DNA from 4 places in the Xenorhabdus sp. PB62.4 genome. Region 1 is predicted to be linked to each of the others. Evidence: predicted binding sites of a transcription regulator. Region 1 holds the regulator's gene; each other region holds the start of a gene.
What was found. The regulator Fur, encoded in region 1, represses iron uptake genes when iron is present. The targets are predictions, from matches to a motif close to ATAATAATGAGAACNACTATCAA.
Positions count from the first base shown of each region.

Region 2: the regulator Fur is predicted to act here: its motif matches at 1,581-1,603, upstream of sodA (superoxide dismutase [Mn]).
Region 3: the regulator Fur is predicted to act here: its motif matches at 2,171-2,193, upstream of ftnA (non-heme ferritin).
Region 4: the regulator Fur is predicted to act here: its motif matches at 2,150-2,172, upstream of exbB (tonB-system energizer ExbB).

Region 1 covers NZ_NKHR01000002.1:271,969-275,187, reverse strand. Annotated here, with positions in the region: gene Xenpb_RS02985 (beta-N-acetylhexosaminidase) at 1-1,280, shown strand, start outside; gene fur (ferric iron uptake transcriptional regulator) at 1,404-1,853, opposite strand; gene fldA (flavodoxin FldA) at 2,029-2,562, opposite strand; gene ybfE (LexA regulated protein) at 2,737-3,027, opposite strand; gene Xenpb_RS02965 (PAAR domain-containing protein) at 3,091-3,219, shown strand, end outside.
Region 2 covers NZ_NKHR01000009.1:151,177-154,395, forward strand. Annotated here, with positions in the region: gene yiiM (6-hydroxyaminopurine reductase) at 1-243, opposite strand, end outside; gene Xenpb_RS10400 (Exc2 family lipoprotein) at 347-760, opposite strand; gene sodA (superoxide dismutase [Mn]) at 883-1,509, opposite strand; gene acs (acetate--CoA ligase) at 1,881-3,219, shown strand, end outside.
Region 3 covers NZ_NKHR01000013.1:44,044-47,262, reverse strand. Annotated here, with positions in the region: gene Xenpb_RS12010 (CopD family protein) at 1-846, opposite strand, end outside; gene yobA (CopC domain-containing protein YobA) at 846-1,232, opposite strand; gene ftnA (non-heme ferritin) at 1,461-1,967, opposite strand; gene Xenpb_RS11995 (DNA polymerase III subunit theta) at 2,296-2,526, shown strand; gene pip (prolyl aminopeptidase) at 2,574-3,219, opposite strand, start outside.
Region 4 covers NZ_NKHR01000001.1:269,966-273,184, reverse strand. Annotated here, with positions in the region: gene exbD (TonB system transport protein ExbD) at 527-952, opposite strand; gene exbB (tonB-system energizer ExbB) at 959-1,984, opposite strand; gene metC (cystathionine beta-lyase) at 2,404-3,219, shown strand, end outside.

The DNA.
Region 1 (3,219 bases):
GTTATAAGAAACTCATGGCACAAGGCAAAGAGCAGGAGGCCAATGAATATCGCTTACTTGATCCGACCGATACCTCAAATACAACATCCGTACAGTTCTATGATCGCCGGAGTTACCTGAATCCATGTATGGATTCTTCCAAACGATTTATCGATAAAGTGATTAGCGAAATTGTCACCATGCACAAAGAAGCCGGGCAACCGTTGAATACATGGCATTTTGGCGGGGATGAGGCAAAAAATATTCGTTTGGGTGACGGATATCAGGATGAAGGCGGACCAATTGTGCCGGGCAAGGGGATTATCAACAAAAAAATCGAAGATAAGCCGTGGGCTAAGTCTCAGGTTTGTCAGAAGATGATCGCGCAGGGTGTAATCAAAGATGTTGATGAGCTTGCCAGTTATTTTGCTATTGAAGTAAGTAAAATCGTCAACTCTCACGGCATTGACACAATGCAGGCATGGCAGGATGGTCTGAAACACGCCAAGTCAGCAAAAGACTTTGCCACTAAACATGTTGCGGTCAATTTCTGGGATATCCTTTATTGGGGAGGTTATGACACCGTAAATGGTTGGGCGAATAAAGATTATCGAGTTATCGTTTCCAGCCCTGATTATGTCTACATTGATATGCCGTATGAAGTGCATCCGAAAGAGCGGGGCTACTATTGGGCGACCCGGTTTAATGACGAGGCGAAAATCTTCAGCTTTGCCCCAAATAACATGCCACAAAATGCGGAAACCTCGGTAGATCGCGATGGCAACCGTTTTAATACTGATAGCAATAAACGTTGGCCGGGCGCTTATGGTATGTCAGGGCTATCATGGAGTGAAACCGTGCGTACCGATGAACAGATGGAATATATGATTTACCCGCGCTTATTACCGCTGGCGGAACGAGCCTGGCATCAGGCGAATTGGGAACTGAATTATCAGCAGGGAAGAGAATATAAAGGTGGAATAACCCATTATGTTGAGACGGATGTGCTCAATCGTGATTGGGAACGTTTTGCCAACCTGATGGGGCAGCGTGAGCTGACTAAACTGGATAAACTCAATATTGCTTATCGCCTGCCGGTTCCGGGAGGAAAAATTGTTGCCGGGGTATTTGAAGCCAATATTGCGTTGCCGGGTGTTGTTATCCAATATTCACTGGATGATGGAAAAACATGGCAGATTTACGATGATAGACAGCGGCCTTACGTCAGCAGTAATGTGAAAATTCGTTCTGTCAGTAGTGATGGAAAACGTTTTAGCCGGATAGACGAAGTTAAATTTTAACGCTTAAATTTAACGTCTAAAGCAATCTGCCGATTAGCTCGCGCTAATCGGCAGTAGTTTATTCAGACTAAGTCAGACACAAGAAGCGAACGACATTCATCACTTCTTTATTGTGCTTGCTTATTATGCTCTTTCATCATGCAGTGAACCCTCTTTGCGGCAATCACCAACAGCACAGTGACCATATAAGTAGAGGCTATGGTTTGAAAGTTTAATGCCATAGCGTTCTGCAATGTCTTTCTGGCGTTCTTCAATCGATTCGTCACTGAATTCAATGACTTTACCACAATCGAGACAAATTAGATGGTCATGGTGGTGTTGCTGAGTGAGTTCAAAAACAGATTTACCGCCTTCAAAATTGTGGCGTGTGACAATGCCGGCATCATCGAACTGGTTCAACACGCGATAGACAGTGGCGAGGCCAATCTCTTCACCGATATCAATCAGTTTTTTGTAGAGATCCTCCGCACTGACATGATGGCATTCTGGGTCCTGTAGCACTTCCAGAATTTTCAAGCGCGGAAGTGTTACTTTAAGTCCAGCATTTTTCAATGCTTTATTGTTGTCGGTCATGCGGATTCAGTCCTGTAACTTGAGTTAAGTGAACTTATGATACTTAGGGGTATCGTGAGGGAATCATGATTCTGTTTCACGTTGTTGATTATAGGCATGGATATTCAAAATGAAAACCATGCCAGACCTGATATCATGACACATTATGCAAGTGTGTGAAAGGAAGCTAATGCCCTTATGCACCCAGAATTTCAGACAGGCTCATTTCAGCCTTAATTTTTTGTACCCAGTCTTCAACGCGCTCATCAGTTAATTCTGGTTGGCGGTCTTCATCAATAGCCAGACCAATGAAGTGGTTATCATCAGCCATACCTTTAGAAGCTTCAAAGTGATACCCTTCGGTTGGCCAGTGACCTACAATAATCGCGCCACGAGGTTCAATAATATCGCGGATGGTGCCCATAGCATCACAGAAATACTCTGCATAATCTTCCTGATCACCGCAACCGAATAGAGCGACCAGTTTCCCTTCGAAGTTAATCTCTTCCAAAGTCGGGAAAAAATCATCCCAGTCGCATTGAGCTTCGCCGTAATACCAGGTTGGGATGCCAAGCAGCAGAATATCGAAGGCTTCAATGTCTTCCTTGCTGCTTTTGGCAATATCGTGGACTTCAGCAACATCAGCACCACCCAATTTTTCTTGGATCATTTTGGCGATGTTCTCTGTGTTGCCTGTATCGCTGCCGAAGAATATACCTATTATTGCCATAAAATGGGTTAACCTCTTGTTTTATTGTGTATCTAAGCGATACACATCACGCTGAAATCAGCAGGAAAAATGTCAGTTTTAATAAAATGAAAAGCGTTATTTTGACCAAACATCCATGACAAGTCTGTCAGATTTGTGTGGTGATGCCGCTTTATTGCTGTTGAATAAAAGCCTTTAATCGGCAAGGTGATTTTTTTCTGTCAGTTGGGCTAACAGCATCTGTTCAATCAGTTCACTACGGCTGATATTACGCTGTTTTGCCAGATGATTTAGTGCATCGACTGCCTCTTCGTTGAGTTTTAATTCCACTCGACGCAGTCCCTTGACTTTATCTCGTCGCAACTGGTTGCGTTTATTAATCCTAAGCTGTTCATCTCTGGACAGTGGGTTTGTTTTAGGTCGCCCTGGCCTGCGTTCATCTGCGAACAAATCCAGTGTGGTGCGATCAGTTTGTTCTTTTGCCATAAATTCAATAGATAAAGGGCGTGTACCAATAATATAGCGGGCAATAATACCTTAGCTGAGCGCGTGTCGCTACTGGTTGATGGGGGAGATTGTCGGAATCAGCCTTTACGTCGTAAACGCCTTTCGTATCATTGCAGTAAAGAAGACGGCATTCGCCAGATGGCACAAGGTTCTGATTCCGTTTATATAAAT
Region 2 (3,219 bases), on a different contig from region 1:
TGGTGGTGAGAATAATTCCGTTAATTCAGGAAATTGCCTTTTCCAAAAGAGATAATGTTCCATAGGATAATGACAAAGCGCGCGATCAGGCCCGCCATGAAAACGGGTTTCTGCCTGTTCATCACCTTCCAGACCAAGAGAGGTAAGCTGTAAACGGCCATTCACCAGCAGTTTGTTAATTGCGCTGGAACCCCATTTTTCGGAGGATATTATTTTGCCTCTATATACCTGTAGGTAATACATTTCTATTCCTCCCCAATAGACGAGTATAAATATTACCCTGAGCGAATAAACGCGGCAAGCCTCGCTTCAATTCACAATGGAGGGAAAACTTCCCTCCAAGACGTTAATTCCGGCCTTCGTAACCGTCTGTATAAGTGGCAGATATGGCTTCAGACATGGCCTTGAGCCATTTTGGTGAAGCAGTCTCGTTGTAAGCCTTACCTGCAAACCATGATTTTCTCTGAATAGAGTTCAGAAACTCATCACTGCTGAAATAACTTACACGTTTCTGCGCATCTTCCGGCGTCATCCCTGCTTCCCTGTCCTTTTTACCTAGTTGCCAGAACTGTTCAAAATAAGGTACAGAAAGCTGGATGCTATCGTATATTTTAGTATGGAAATTAGGGTCAAAATCGTCGTTAGAAGCATAAATGAAATGCTTGGCGTTGCGTTCAGCACTACTCTTTGGCTGTGAGCATCCGACCATGAGAGAGGATACTATAAGGGTTGTTACTATCATGACAGCGTTCTTTTTCATTATTGCATTGTGCCTTTAATCGTGAAGCAGAAAGAATGCCAAATAATAAATAAAAATTATGAATAATAAAAATGCTGATCACTGTAGTGACCAGCATTATCAAGGGAGGAATTTTTTAGCACTTATTTAATTTTTTCTTCGTAACGTCTTGCAGCCTCATCCCAGTTAACGACATGCCAGAATGCTTTAATGTAGTCGGGACGACGGTTCTGATACTTCAGATAATAAGCGTGCTCCCACACATCCAAACCCACAATCGGGTAACCAGAAGCACCTGCGATCTCTTCACCCATAAGCGGGCTATCCTGATTGGCCGTTGAAACAACCGCCAGTTTGCCTTCTTCTTTCAACACCAACCATGCCCAGCCGGAACCAAAACGCGTGGCTGCCGCTTGTTCAAATTTTTCTTTGAAGCTGTCGATACTTCCAAAATCGCGCTCAATAGCCGCTTTCAAAACACCAGACAATTCAGTACCCAGTTTTAAGCCTTTCCAGAACAAGCTGTGGTTTGAGTGCCCACCTGCATTATTGCGAACAAAAGTACGCTTATCAGCAGGCACTTTATCAAGATGCTGGACTAGGTCGTCAATATCCAGCCCGCTTAATTCAGGGAAGGCCTCCAGAGCTGTATTCGTGTTAGTGACATAAGTCTGATGGTGCTTGGTATGATGAATTTCCATCGTTTGTTTATCGAAATGAGGCTCTAGAGCATCATAAGAGTAAGGCAAAGAAGGCAGTGAATAGCTCATGTCATATCTCCAGTTGTTTAGAATATATAAAACTCACACTTGTAGACAGGATGATTATTATAGTGAATTGAATGATAATGAAAATGATTATCAATTCCATGTGTTCACTATGGTTTTCTTCTATAGGCTCGCGTTTCATACCAGAATTAAACTGAAAATCTAAACAAAATCGACTTTATGAAATTTTTAACCACAGATATAACTGACAACCTTACTTAACTTCACCCAATGACACTGCACTAAATGATCATTCCATGAAATTCATTCTCTTTATTGCGTGATCTTCCGCGCAAAAAAGAAACAAAAATTCCCCTTGCACTTTAGTTAACGTTGTTTTGACATAGTATTAACAATTGCAAGGAGATAAAAATATGACTCAAATAATCAAGCATCTTATTCCTGCTGATATGGCAGATACGGCCCTGATAAGCAAACAACAATATCAACAAGACTACCAATGGTCGCTACAAGACCCTGAAGGGTTTTGGGGTGAAAAAGGTAAAATAGTGGATTGGATAAGGCCCTACACTAAGGTCAAAAACACGTCTTTCGACCCAGGGCATATCAATATCCGCTGGTTTGAAGATGGAACACTGAATTTAAGTGCCAACTGTCTCGATCGCCATCTGGAAGAGCGTGGCGATCAAACCGCCATTATATGGGAAGGAGATAATCCAGCAGAATCCCGACACGTTACGTACCGCGAGTTACATTATGATGTCTGCCAGTTTGCCAATGTTTTGAAAAAACTGGGTGTCAAAAAAGGTGATGTTGTTGCTATCTATATGCCTATGGTGCCAGAAGCTGCTGTTGCAATGCTGGCTTGTGCCCGTATAGGAGCAATCCACTCTGTGATTTTTGGTGGCTTTTCTCCGGATGCAATTTCAGGCAGAGTTATCGATTCTAATGCCAAGCTTGTTGTTACCGCAGATGAAGGTTTGAGGGCCGGCCGTACGATTCCATTGAAGAAAAATGTCGATGAGGCGCTGAGCAATCCTGCTGTGACGAGTGTCACTAATGTGGTTGTCTTCAGACGCACAGGAAATACCAGCAACTGGCATGACGGCCGTGATTTATGGTGGCATGAGCTTATCGAAAATATCAGCTCAGATTGCCCTGTTGAAGAGATGAATGCTGAAGATCCGTTATTCATCCTTTATACCTCTGGTTCAACCGGTAAACCCAAAGGCGTTTTGCATACGACCGGGGGTTATCTGGTCTATGCTTCCCTGACGTTCAAATATACGTTTGATTATCGTCCCGGTGAGATTTATTGGTGCACAGCCGATGTAGGCTGGGTCACAGGGCATAGCTATTTGCTCTATGGCCCATTGTCCTGCGGTGCCACGACCTTAATGTTTGAAGGCGTTCCCAACTATCCCGATGTTAATCGCCTCTGTCAGATCGTTGATAAGCACCAGGTTAATATTATTTATACTGCACCAACCGCCATTAGAGCATTGATGGCTGAAGGCGATAAAGCTATAGAAGGAACCAAACGCACGTCGTTACGTATCATGGGTTCTGTCGGTGAGCCAATTAACCCGGAAGCCTGGGAATGGTATTACCAAAAGATAGGTAATAGTAAATGCCCTATCGTGGACACATGGTGGCAAACTGAAACAGGCGGATTCATGATTACGCCATTACCCGGTGCGACCGATCTCAAAGCAGGCTCCGCTACCCTGCCTTTTTTCGGCATTAGCCCGG
Region 3 (3,219 bases), on a different contig from region 1:
AACAATTTTTAGCCATAACATAGATTGGTATTCAGAAATAGCGCGATTAAAAACAGGCCAACCCGGAATTAAAATCACACTACTCACAATTCCCGTTACAATCACCAGAAAAACGGCAAAATGCCCATAGAGGGAAAACTTTCTCATTGCCGCCATACTTTCTGCATATAAACCAGCAGCAATATTTTTACTACTGTCTATACCCCCTGCATGTGTGCCATTAATTCCGTATGCACTATTAATTCCGTGTGTATTATTAATTAGGTATGTACTATCACGATATAAATTTGCTTCCGGTGCTTTCTTCAAACGCAAAAATTGCAGGCACAGCAAGAATGGCCATAATCCCCCAAACCAATAACCCACACTCAGCAAATGAACAACCTGATTGGCTTGCAGTAATAACCCTATGTTTCCTTCATACATAGCAGCGTGACCAATGAAAGCGTGACTGGATAATAAGATAACCGCACAACTGAGCAATAGAAGGTTTCTGACCTTGGTATTGGAAAGGAATAACCCACCAACAGCAAATATTGCAACCAATAACTGCCATTGCCACACTTGCCCAAAAGAGGTTCCTAATACAGCCAGCCAAATATCCGGGACATAGATATCTTGCCAGCCATCCCCCATTAACCCTGCCTGAGCAACAAACCAGACTAAGGAGGTTATTAAAGCCAGCACTGTGCTGATTAGAATTCCAACCCTTAACCGTTCTCCCATCAGCCTCGAAAAATGACCAGAAGTCAGCATCACTGTGAATAAACTCAAACCAAACATCAGCATGACGACGACAAAATGAGAAAAACGGCAGAATACGTATAGTGCCTCTAGAGAGATCATTATCTTACGGTAAAGCGATAAGCGCCTTTTGTTTTATGACCATCGACGGAAAGTACACTCCAGTCGACACTATATTCTCCCGCAGCGAGCTTCCCTTCAACTGGCAGGATAAGTTTGGTTTTAGTTTCTGGATCAAGTTCCAACTTACCGGTTTTGATCGCTGTTTTTTCCGGGCCAGTCAATTTTACTTTACTGAATCCAAGTTCAATACGCTCTGAAAAACTCAAAGTAATGGTCTGCGGAGCAGCTTCAACAGTCGTGTTTTCTGCCGGGATCTGATCTTTCAAATGCGCATGAGCTAAAGCCTGTTGGCAAGACATGCCGACAAAAAGAACAACAAGAGCAGATAATTTAGCCCAAGATGAACGGATGCTAAAAGTAGACATATAGATAACCCTTTAATATACAGGTGAATTTTTCATACTAAGACGGGAATTCTATATCAAAAGATCAGTTTAATCTGCGATATTCGAAGGGCAATGTCCTGACCTGTGAAGCACTACGCAAAAATGAGGGTAAAAACGAAAAAAACCGTAATTCCTGCCTCAAAAATAAACGAACAAGCGGGAACTACGGTGAAAAAAGCGGTTCAGGCGAATTTATTTGGGACTCTCTTAAGCGTGGTTTGGTGCCATAGACAGACCTTTCAGATCTTTATCCAGCAAGAACAGTGACTTACCACTTTCACCCACCATATCCAGTTTATCCAGAATGGATTTGAACAATTTTTCTTCTTCATGCTGTTCAGCAACATACCACTGCAAGAAGTTAAAAGTAGAATAATCCTGTGTCATCATCGCAACATGAGCAAGTTTGTTGATTTCTTCTGTAATTAATTTTTCATGCTCATAAGTCTGATTGAAGACATCAGAGATAGAATCAAACTCAACCGGAGGAGCCTGAATAGCACCTAGCACAGGCATTGAACCAGTGTCACCCAAATAATCAAACAAACGCTGCATATGCTGCATTTCTTCTTGTGAATGCGCTTTCAGAAATGCTGCTGCACCTTCATATCCTTTGTCACTGCACCATGCACTCATTTGCAGATATAAATTCGCAGAATAAAATTCCAGATTTAACTGCTCATTTAATTTCTTGATCATTTCTTGTTTTAACATCAGCCAATCCTCCTAATGATTTATTAAATTGGGCGTATTATGCCAATTAAAAACACATAAAACAAAAATAAAATAAAAATATATAACTCATTGATAATTAAAATTTTATACCATATAAATAATAAGAATAAATCTCATTAAATATAAGGAAACAAGAATCAATTTTATTTAATTTAATTATTTCCCTTAAAATAAAAACTTTAATAGAAATGAGAATTGGTATTATTTATATTTATTTGATGTTTTTTTAAGCCCTTTAAACCACTTGATAAACCCAAAAGAGTCGATTAATTTTCTTCCTAAGAGATAAATTTTCAGAGAGGCCATAATGGAGCGTAACTTAGCCAGATTATCTAAAGACGAGATGGATAAAGTCAATGTTGATTTAGCAGCATCCGGTGTTGCTTTTAAAGAGCGCTATAACATGCCTGTCATTCCCGATACTGTCGAGCAATCACAGCCATCCCATCTGCGAGAATATTTCCAGCAGCGTTTGCATCACTACCGCCAGCAATCAAGGTTTCTGTCGCGTTTGCCTTATGAACCCAAAAGCCGTTAAAGAGACGGCAAAAAAGGTAACCACCGCTGAATGGGTGGTTATCTCGGCTATTTTCCGACAAAACTATCAGTTGCCTTGATTAATTGGTGCAAAATGCCGGGTTCATCAAAAGAATGACCAGCACCTTCCACAATACACAATTCCGCTTCTGGCCATGCTTTAGCCAGATCCCATGCGTTCTGGATCTGACATGCCATATCATAGCGTCCATGTATAATGACGGCCGGAATATGTCTGATCGTATCAATATGATCCAATAACTGTTGGGTTTCATCCATAAAGCCGTTATTGATGAAGTAATGATTTTCAATGCGTGCAAATGCTAAAGCAAATTCATCTTCCGCAAATGAATCTGAATGCTCAGAAGGCAGCAACGTCACCGTTTCTCCTTCCCAAAGGCTCCATAAACGCGCCGCTTCCAACTGCACTTGCAGATCAGCGCTCGTCAACCGTTTGTGATAAGCTGCAATCACATCGTCACGCTCTTTTTCCGATAAGATAGATAACATACGTTCCCATTTTTCAGGGAAAAAACGAGAAGCACCTTCCTGATAATACCAACTCAATTCTTGGGGACGAAGCAGGAAAATTCCCCTTAATATCAATTCAGATACATGATTCGGGTGTTTTTCAGCATAGGCCAAAGACAACGTTGAACCCCACGAACCACCAAAAACCAACCACTTCTCAACG
Region 4 (3,219 bases), on a different contig from region 1:
ATTTTGTTGATTTTTATTATTTGAGCATATTGACAAAACCAAAACTCAATTTATTTATCTTTTAAAAAATCCAAATTTACAGTTATTTCATCCATTATTAATATTTATTATTGATATATTACATAATGTGCTTTTTATCTTTTACACCCCCTATTCAGAAGATATTGTCACAATAAAACAAAATAGCAGAACAATAACTTTAACCAGCGTAAACATAAAAATGTGAATATCGGGCAATGAAGTAAAAACAATATTTATTGACTATTTTTAATACACAGAACTTCATTCAACTGAATGAAAACAAATAAAAAGTATAATGCCGATATAAAGGGTGTTATGGCTGATTTATAACCTATTTTAATCGGTTCTTACTCTTCATATTTCAAATTGCATTGAAGGTAACAAGGGGATTTATTTTGGGTATATCATCAACAGGAGAGACGACAGAAAGCTGAACTGCCCAATTAGCTATTTGGGCAGTTCATGTTTATCACGCTAAATCATCATTGGATCGCATGAATGAGGTTTATTGAGCAGCAACAGATTCCATTCCCACCAGCCCAACTTTGAGGTAGCCCGCCTTGCGCAGGGAATCCATCACACTCATCAATGTTTCATAATCCACAGATTTATCTGCCTGAAAGAAAATCGTGGTTTCTTTGTTGGATTGCGTAGTTTGATCCAATACCGAGGATAAGTTATCGTGATCAACCTGTTGCTCACCCACATAGAGCTGATGATCCGCTTTCACAGTCAAGAATACCGGTTTTTCTGGTCGGGGTTGTGGTTTAGCGGATGAAGCCGGCAAATTGACTTTGATATCTACCGTTGCCAGTGGCGCAGCTACCATGAAAATAATCAGCAGCACCAGCATCACGTCAATAAATGGCGTGACGTTAATTTCATGCAGTTCACCGCTATCGTCCAAATCTTCATTAAGACGTATTGCCATAGTTTATTACCTTGCTTCTGCTTTTTCTGCTTTGCTTTCAGCCAGATCAAGATCGCGGCCCAACAACAGGACTGCCTGAGCCGCCGTATCTCCCACTTGCCCACGGTATGAGGAAATAACACGGGCAAAAACGTTATAAATGACTACCGCAGGGATCGCCGCCACCAGACCTAAAGCTGTCGCCAGCAATGCTTCCGCAATACCCGGTGCAACAACCGCCAGGTTAGTGGTTTGTGAATGGGCAATCCCGATAAAGCTGTTCATGATCCCCCAAACAGTTCCGAACAACCCGACAAACGGCGAAATTGCGCCAATGGTCGCCAGATAGCCGTTACCACGCCCCATATGGCGACTGATTGCTGCAACGGCACGTTCCATACGGAATGCAGTTCGCTCTTTGGTTCCGGCCTTGTCAGCGCTTTCAGCAGACAGGGCACGCTCTGACTGTGCTTCGCTCAATAACAAACGGCTGATACTTTGCTTGCCAAAATCCGCTGCAATTTTCGCCGCCGCATCCAGATTGACGACGTCAGCCAAAGCCTGCTGTTCTTTGCGTAAACGACGGCGCGCCATTAATAGTTCCGTACCCTTGGAGAAAAACAGTGCCCATGTGATGATGGAGGCGATAACCAACCCCACCATGACCGTTTTTACGACCACATCCGCATTATTATACATGCCCCAAACAGACAGATCGGTTGCGAACCCACCGGATTGGCTGGCCGATTCTTCTGTAACTGGTTCAACAACAGCGTCGGTAGCCACAGTTTCGGTGACTCCAGTTTCTGCTGTATTCGGGGCTGTGGATTTCGTTTCTGTGGCTGATGGTGTTTCTGTGGTTGATGGTGTTTCTGTGGCTGATAATGCTTCAGTTTTCGGTTCAGTCACCTGTGGCACTGCGGAAGATGCTGGTGTTGCCGGAGCGGCTACCTGAGCAGCAGCCTGATTTTCTGGCGCGGCTGGCACTGTATCAGCCCATGCTGAGCTTGTTAATCCGAGTGCCAATAGAATAGAAGCTGTCAAATTACGCATCAGTTAGCCTTACTCTCTTTTTTATAGATTCTGTTACTTAGCAGTGAATCACGTTTACTCATCTTGCTAATCCTAATATGACCGGGGTCATGTTTTTTACTTTCTCACCTCAATAAACTCAAGAGGGAAAAAGTCCGCCGCAAATGATATCAGACATTGTACGATTTGATAGTAATTATCATTACTATTTAATAAAAAATTGCTAAAAAACGGTACACTTTTGTCCATTCCTCCTTATAACCTCTCAACAGATCACCTTGAATTTTCGTCAAGTTGCCTGAATCTCTTTGGCAAATCGATACCAAATCTTTTAACTTTCTAATCATTATTTGCACAGTTCTGTTTGAGCCGTTCTGTTTAGGCATGGGAAAGTAGGCCAAAAAAGCAGGCCAAAAATTAACTTGGGGGGGATGAGATCCATGACAGAAAAAAAACTAGAAACTTTATTGGTCAATGTAGGAAGGGAAAAAAAATATACGCAAGGTGCCGTTAATCCTCTTATTCAGCGTACATCATCTGTCATTTTCGATACTGTTGAACACATGCAACATGCTTTGAAGCACCACACTAAAGGCGAATTAATCTACGGACGCCGTGGCACGATGACGCATTTTGCCTTTCGGGATGCAATGTCTGAACTGGAAGGCGGTGCAGGCTGTGCTCTCTACCCTTCCGGTACGGCCGCTGTCACTAATTCGATTCTGGCTTTTGTAAAAACCGGCGATCATGTCCTGATGACGGGAAATGCTTATGAACCATCACAAGCTTTTTGCGATAAGGTTCTGAAGAAAATGGGTATCACTACTGATTATTTTGATCCGATGATTGGCAAGGACATTGCTTCTCTGATTAAGCCCAATACCACGGTGCTCTTTCTTGAGTCTCCCGGCTCTCTGACGATGGAAGTACAGGATGTCCCCGCTATCGTGCGTGCCGCCCGCAAGGTTAATCCTGAAATTGTGATTATTATCGACAATACATGGTCGGCCGGCATTCTGTTTAAGGCTCTGGAGTTTGGTGTCGATATTTCCGTTCAATCCGCCACAAAATATATCATCGGCCATTCCGATGGCATGCTAGGAACCGCAGTCGCCAATGCACGATGTTGGGAACAGCTCAGAGAGCGATCTTACCTACTGGGTCAGATTGCCGATCCCGATACCGTTTATATGGCAACACGTGGGCTGCATACGCTGGCTGTTCGCCTAAAACAACAGGAAAAAAACAGTATCAAA